DNA from 3 places in the Shewanella polaris genome. Region 1 is predicted to be linked to each of the others. Evidence: predicted binding sites of a transcription regulator. Region 1 holds the regulator's gene; each other region holds the start of a gene.
The links. Region 1 encodes sigma-54, which starts transcription at its own class of promoters, with help from an activator protein. Its sites were predicted from a motif close to GTTGGCACGNNNNTNGNNT; they were not measured.
Positions count from the first base shown of each region.

Region 2: the regulator sigma-54 is predicted to act here: its motif matches at 747-765, upstream of flgA (flagellar basal body P-ring formation chaperone FlgA).
Region 3: the regulator sigma-54 is predicted to act here: its motif matches at 1,310-1,328, upstream of FH971_RS16795 (P-II family nitrogen regulator).

Region 1 covers NZ_CP041036.1:4,014,284-4,016,558, forward strand. Annotated here, with positions in the region: gene lptB (LPS export ABC transporter ATP-binding protein) at 1-227, shown strand, start outside; gene FH971_RS17520 (RNA polymerase factor sigma-54) at 370-1,854, shown strand; partial or broken gene hpf (ribosome hibernation-promoting factor, HPF/YfiA family) at 1,851-2,105, shown strand; gene ptsN (PTS IIA-like nitrogen regulatory protein PtsN) at 2,108-2,275, shown strand, end outside.
Region 2 covers NZ_CP041036.1:3,198,738-3,201,012, forward strand. Annotated here, with positions in the region: gene FH971_RS13890 (chemotaxis protein CheV) at 1-573, opposite strand, end outside; gene flgA (flagellar basal body P-ring formation chaperone FlgA) at 943-1,650, shown strand; gene flgM (flagellar biosynthesis anti-sigma factor FlgM) at 1,725-2,054, shown strand; gene FH971_RS13905 (flagella synthesis protein FlgN) at 2,156-2,275, shown strand, end outside.
Region 3 covers NZ_CP041036.1:3,865,086-3,867,360, reverse strand. Annotated here, with positions in the region: gene nrfA (ammonia-forming nitrite reductase cytochrome c552 subunit) at 1-1,051, shown strand, start outside; gene FH971_RS16795 (P-II family nitrogen regulator) at 1,385-1,723, shown strand; gene FH971_RS16790 (ammonium transporter) at 1,733-2,275, shown strand, end outside.

The DNA of each region.
Region 1 (2,275 bases):
GTGTTGATCCTATTTCAGTTATTGATATTAAAAAAATTATCCAACAACTGAAAAGTCGCGGTTTAGGGGTATTAATTACCGACCATAATGTTCGTGAAACGTTAGATGTTTGCGAGCGGGCCTATATTGTTAGCCAAGGTAATTTAATTGCTGAAGGTACACCTGATGAAGTATTGAGCAATCAACAAGTTCGAGCTGTGTACTTAGGTGAACAATTCAAGCTATAGTTAAGTTACGGGTCTTTTAAACTATCTAACTCGTTTTGTTGAACGTTAACTAAATAACGTTAAATGTCATTGATGTATGTAACAATCAATACAGTATTTTAGATTGTCATTTTTATGGAAATCATCTAGGGATAAGCGGTAAATGAAAGCGTCACTCCAACTCAAAATGGGTCAACACTTAACCATGACCCCACAATTGCAGCAGGCTATTCGCTTACTGCAATTATCGTCATTGGAGCTACAGCAAGAAATCCAACAAGCATTGGATTCAAACCCATTGCTTGAAATAGAAGATGAGTTTTCAGAAGCAAAAAACTCCGCAAAAGAAAATCGAGACCAAGCTGATACCGACTTTAGTGACAACAGCAGCGTTAATAAAGAAAAAGACACCTCTACAGTTGACACTGCAGAGTCTATAACCAAAGAAACCATGGATGATCTAGCCATGGATACGACATGGGACGAAGTGTATACCGCCTCCCCAATGTCAGGTTCAGGCAGTGCGAGCATGCGCGACGATGACATGCCATTCCAAGGTGAAACCACTGAAGGTCTGTATGAGCATTTAGAATGGCAAAAAAATCTTACTCCCTTTTCTGAGACCGATTTAGCAATTGCCACCGCTATCATTGATGCTATTGATGAACAAGGTTATTTAACCCAAAGTACCGAAGATATTCTCGAAGCAATGGGCGATGAAACCGTTGAACTAGATGAAGTTGAAGCCGTATTAAAGCGCATTCAACACTTTGATCCTGTTGGTGTAGCGGCTAGAGATTTAAGCGAGTGCTTATTCATCCAATTAGCGCAATATGCCAACACAACCCCCCATATTGATAATGCTCGTCTGCTGATTAAAGACTATTTAGATTTAATTGCCGGGCGTGATTTTAGATTGTTAATGCGTAAAACAAAGCTAAAAGAAAACGAGTTGCGTGACGCTATCACCCTAATCCAGTCACTTAATCCTCGTCCAGGTTTATTAATTACTGCCGTAGATGACGAATACGTCATACCCGATGTTACGGTACTAAAGAAAAATGGCCGATGGGTTGTAGAGTTAAATCCTGACAACATGCCAAAAATTGGCGTTAATCAACAATACGCCGCCATGGCGCGAAGCAGTAAAAATCCGTCGGATAGTCAATTTATTCGAGGCCACTTGCAAGAAGCTAAATGGTTTATTAAAAGTATTGAAAGCCGTAACGACACATTACTCAAAGTGGCCAATTGCATTGTACAATTTCAACAAGGTTTCTTTGAATATGGCGAAGAAGCCATGAAACCAATGGTATTAAATGATATCGCTGAAGCTGTAGAAATGCATGAATCAACCATTTCACGGGTGACTACCCAAAAATACATGCACACCCCACGAGGACTGTTTGAACTAAAATACTTCTTCTCTAGCCATGTCAGCACTGACGATGGCGGTGAATGTTCATCTACTGCAATTCGTGCTTTTATCAAAAAATTAGTTGCTGCAGAAAACCAGCAAAAACCGCTGAGTGACAGTAAAATGGCCCAACTTCTGGCTGAACAGGGCATAAACGTTGCTCGTCGTACCATTGCAAAATATCGTGAAGCAATGATGATTCCACCGTCTAACCAACGTAAGAGTTTATAACCTACAAGGCAACGGAATATATTCATGATAAATTTTCAAAGCTTGAACGACACTCCGATCAGAGCCATAATGCAAACGTTGCGCTCAATGTATAAAAGTTACAACAAAGATCAAAAGCCAGTAAAATCACAGATGGCATAGTGATGTTTGCCATGTCAGAATGTACTGATATGTATACTGCAATAGACGCCCTGATCGATAAGCTCAACCGTCAGGTAATTAAACACCAACAGAAGTATACACAACACTAACGATGGAACTTTGTACCATTCTGCGACCGGAGTGCACTACCTGTGCCACCCCGGGCAGTAAGAAAAAAGTACTGGAACTCATCAGCAACTTAGTCGCTGCCCAGTACCCACCCCTATCTTCGCAAGAGGTTTTTGAAAGCCTTTTAGCGAGAGAGAAAGTGGGTAGCACA
Region 2 (2,275 bases), 820 kb from region 1:
ACGAGCCACTGTTGAATCATCAATAACCATAATATGATAATGTTGATCTCTATCAATGGTTAATGTTTCATTGACCTCTTTACTGATAGAAGTCTTAACCGGTGAAATTTCATCGAGAATTTTTTCAACATCTAAAATCTCAACTAACTCACCTTCAATTTCAGTGACAGCCGTTAAATATGATGAACGACCCGAACCTTGTGGAGGAGGCATAATCGCTTCCCAGTTCATGTTGATAATACGTTCAACAGAGCTCACTAAAAAGCCTTGAACGCTTCGGTTGTATTCTGAAATGATAATAAAACAATTTTCGGTCGATGTCAGTGGACGCCCACCCGTAGCCGCACTTAAATCGATAACAGAAATGGTTGCCCCACGAATATGAGCAACACCTTTAACAAAACGGTTTAATTTAGGTAAAGTAGTCAGTGGTGGGCATTGCAACACCTCTTTCACTTTAAATACGTTAATCCCAAATCTTTGGCGGCCATTAAGCCTAAACAATAGCAACTCTAGTCTGTTTTGCCCGACAAGTTGAGTACGTTTATTTACTGAATCTAAAATGCTCGACATAAAACAGCCTTGTAGTTAACGGTCACCCAAATGGATAAATTGTTTTTTAAATTATAGTAGACCAAGGTTTAACATAATACGGTTAATGTGTTTATCTACTGACTTACAAGTTCAACATGAGTATAAACTATCACCAACCTAGCGAATACTTATCAATTAACTGATATCTAAAAGTGGGCATGTAACTTGCTTTAACTAGCATTGACTCATACTCACAGTAAACCGACACTTTTTTGACGAAAGGATAATGTTATTGTCACATCCTTAGGTTCTTTACTCTTAACTTCTTACGTATGCCGAGATAACTCGCATATTATTCATTTCCCAAAGTATAGGTGTATTCTGGCAAAACAAGCTAGTATCTTCATTATGAAAGTATTTTTTTTATGTTTTTTGTGCTTAATAACCTTTTTTTCGCCTGTATTTGCTAGCGAAGAGATCGTAACACCTACATTATCGACCATATACGCATTAGCTAAAGAGACGGTCGCCAAAAAAATTGATGCAAACTCAAAAGCTAAGATAGAAATTACTCCACAAAATCTTGAGGGCAGAATAAACCCACCGCGGTGTTACCCACCAATCAATGTAGAACTCGCCAGCGAGAGAGCAATTAGCCGCAATAATATGGTAAAATTAAGCTGCAATAGTCCTGACTATGACTACCCATGGCAAATGTACATCTCAGTTAGAGTCGAAATAAAATATCCTGTCGTAGTCGCTAATCAGTTACTTTCTAAAGATCAAATCATTGCTCAACATCATTTACAGATAATGTATGTCGACCAATATAATTTAAAAGGCCAATATTTTTCTAAAACATCTACATTAATAGGTTCACGAGTGAAACGTCGTGTTAGCAAAGACTCGCCAATATTAACCAATAATCTGTGTTTTGTTTGCAAAGGTGACAATGTTTCTATTTATGCAAAAACCGCTAATGTTCAAATCAAAACCCTAGGCGAAGCATTGCGAGACGGTAATATTGATGAAGTGATCAGAGTCAAAAATAGTAATACAGAGAAACAATTTGATGCTGTTGTAATTGGCGTTGGCGAAGTTGAAGTAAGAATGTAAAATAAAGCTAAAGTTTTTCCCTAAGGTGTCGATAGCCTGTTTGGAAAACCTGATTCATTACGCTGGAGCCTCCCATGGCAATTGACATAAAGCATAACACTGCTAACAATACACAAATGCGCACTGCTCGTGACACGCAGTCTGCTGAGCAATCTAAAACGACTGCAGCCCCAAAATCAGCTGCACCGGTTAAAACTGATTCCGTCAGCATTACCTCTCAAGCTCAACAGCTTCAGGGTGCACAAACGAAAATGGCATCGCTACCAGAAGTCGACCAAAAAAAGGTCGCTGAAATTAAGCAAGCTATCTCTGAAGGACGCTATAAAGTCGATCCTGAAAAGCTAGCAGCGAATATTGCCAGTTTTGAAGCAGAGCTAGGCAGTTTATCGTTTAATAAAGAGTAACCGTTAAACGTTACTCTTTAATTTGTTTTAACGACACACAGACAATAGGTGCAACCTTGCATTATAGTGAAGTGTTAGCTAAGAAAACTTAAGAGTAATTTATGACCGTACTAAATGAAAAGCCAAATGAACAGTCAAATGAACTGCTACACGATGAACTTCGTGGACTATTAGACACCCAGAATAAAACGTTAGTACAGCTAAGACAGCTTATTTTTGAA
Region 3 (2,275 bases), 150 kb from region 1:
TAAAAGCCCTGATGTACCTCGCATGATTGAAGAACAAGGTGAAGATGGCTATTTCAGTGGTAAATGGGCTAAAGGCGGTCCAGAAATTGTCAATGTACTTGGTTGTGGCGATTGTCATGAAAAAGGTTCATCAAAATTACGTATATCACGTCCGTATGTTGACCGTGCAATGGATACGTTAAATACACCATTTGATAAAGCTTCTCGTAAAGATAAGCAATCAATGGTGTGTGGTCAGTGTCACGTTGAATACTATTTCGAGAAAACTGAAGACCGTAAAGGTTTTGTTAAGTTCCCTTGGGATATGGGTACCACCGTTGAACAAATGGAAACATATTACGACAGCATGGAGTTCTCAGATTGGACTCATGCAGTGTCTAAAACTCCAATGTTAAAAGCACAACATCCTGGTTATGAAACTTGGAAAATGGGTACTCACGGTCAAAACAATGTAAGTTGTGTTGATTGTCATATGCCTAAAGTGACTAATGACAAAGGCCGCAAATTTACAGATCATAAAGTGGGTAATCCATTTGATCGCTTTGAAGAAACATGTGCAACTTGTCACACTCAAAGCAAAGAGTTTATGCTTAAACAAGTTAATGATGGTAAAGCTAGAGTTCAAGAATTAAAGTCGCGTGCTGAAGCTCAGTTAGTTAAAGCTCACTTTGAAGCGAAAGCTGCTTGGGATGCTGGTGCCACTGAAGCTGAAATGAAGCCAATCTTAATGGATATTCGTCATTCACAATGGCGTTGGGATTATGCGACTGCATCTCATGGCGCATCAACTCATGCTCCAGCTGAAATATTACGCATTTTAGGTACTGCAGTGGATAAAGCTGCTGATGCTCGTGTAAAACTAGCTCAGTTATTAGGTGCTAAAGGTGTTAAGCAACCTATTGCATTCCCTGACACTTCTACTAAAGCAAAAGCGCAAGCAGCATTAGGCATGGACATGAAAACCATGAATGCTGAAAAAGCTGAGTTTAAGAAAACACTGGTTCCTCAGTGGAAAGAAGAAGCTAAAAAGCGTGAAGCGACTTACAAATAAGTTGTACTTAGCATAAGCGCTCTCCTCAGGTGTCAACCTGAAATAATCCAACAAACAGCCCTCATTTGAGGGCTGTTTTTTTATGTGCTTTATATCTAAATCCTCAACAAGAGGGTATTACAAAGTGGTTTCATAGGTGGGATTATTGTTGCACCAAAACAATGCGACGGTGATCTTATACGCACTTGATTGGTGCCTTTATATTAATGGATAAAAGATAAAATAAAATAAAATCTATATATAACAACTTGTTGGAAAAGTGGCCTGATGATTGAATTAACTCGTTACAACAAATAAATAACAACTAATTTTTTCACACTTTTGGAGGTCGAGATGAAACTCGTCAGCGCTATCATCAAGCCATTTAAATTGGATGATGTCCGTGAAGCTATTGCAGGCATGGGCATTGAAGGTATGACTGTTACTGAGGTCAAAGGATTTGGACGTCAGAAAGGTCACACAGAACTTTATCGTGGGGCAGAGTATCAAGTGGACTTTCTACCAAAAGTAAAATTAGAAATTGCCACAAAATCTGAAAACTTAGACATGCTTATTGAAGCGATTACCAGTGCCGCTCATACCGGTAAAATTGGTGATGGCAAGATATTTGTTACTAGTTTAGAACAGGTTATCCGTATCCGTACGGGTGAACTTGATAACGAAGCATTATAGGAGGCTGGTATGGAAGAGTTAACTCAATTAGGCCTGACGGTAACTGAATTACGTTTCGCATTAGATACGTTTTATTTCTTGATTTCTGGCGCGTTAGTCATGTGGATGGCTGCTGGTTTTGCCATGCTGGAAGCTGGATTAGTCCGCTCAAAAAACACCACTGAAATTTTAACTAAAAATGTGTGTTTATACTCAATTGCGTGTGTCATGTTTTTATTAGTCGGTTACAACATTATGTATGTCGACAATGTTGAAGGTGGATTTATTCCTTCTTTTGGTTCGTTAATCGGTGGTCAAGCTGATGGTGCAGATCATGCGCTCGAATCAGACTTTTTCTTCCAAGTAGTATTTGTTGCTACAGCGATGTCGATTGTATCAGGTGCTGTTGCTGAACGAATGAGATTATGGTCTTTCCTTGTTTTTTCAGTGGTAATGACGGCAGTGATTTATCCTGTTGAAGGCTACTGGACATGGGGTGGTGGATTCCTTTCTGCTGCAGGCTTTGTAGATTTTGCTGGTAGTGGCATTGTGCATATGGCCGGTGCAGCAGCT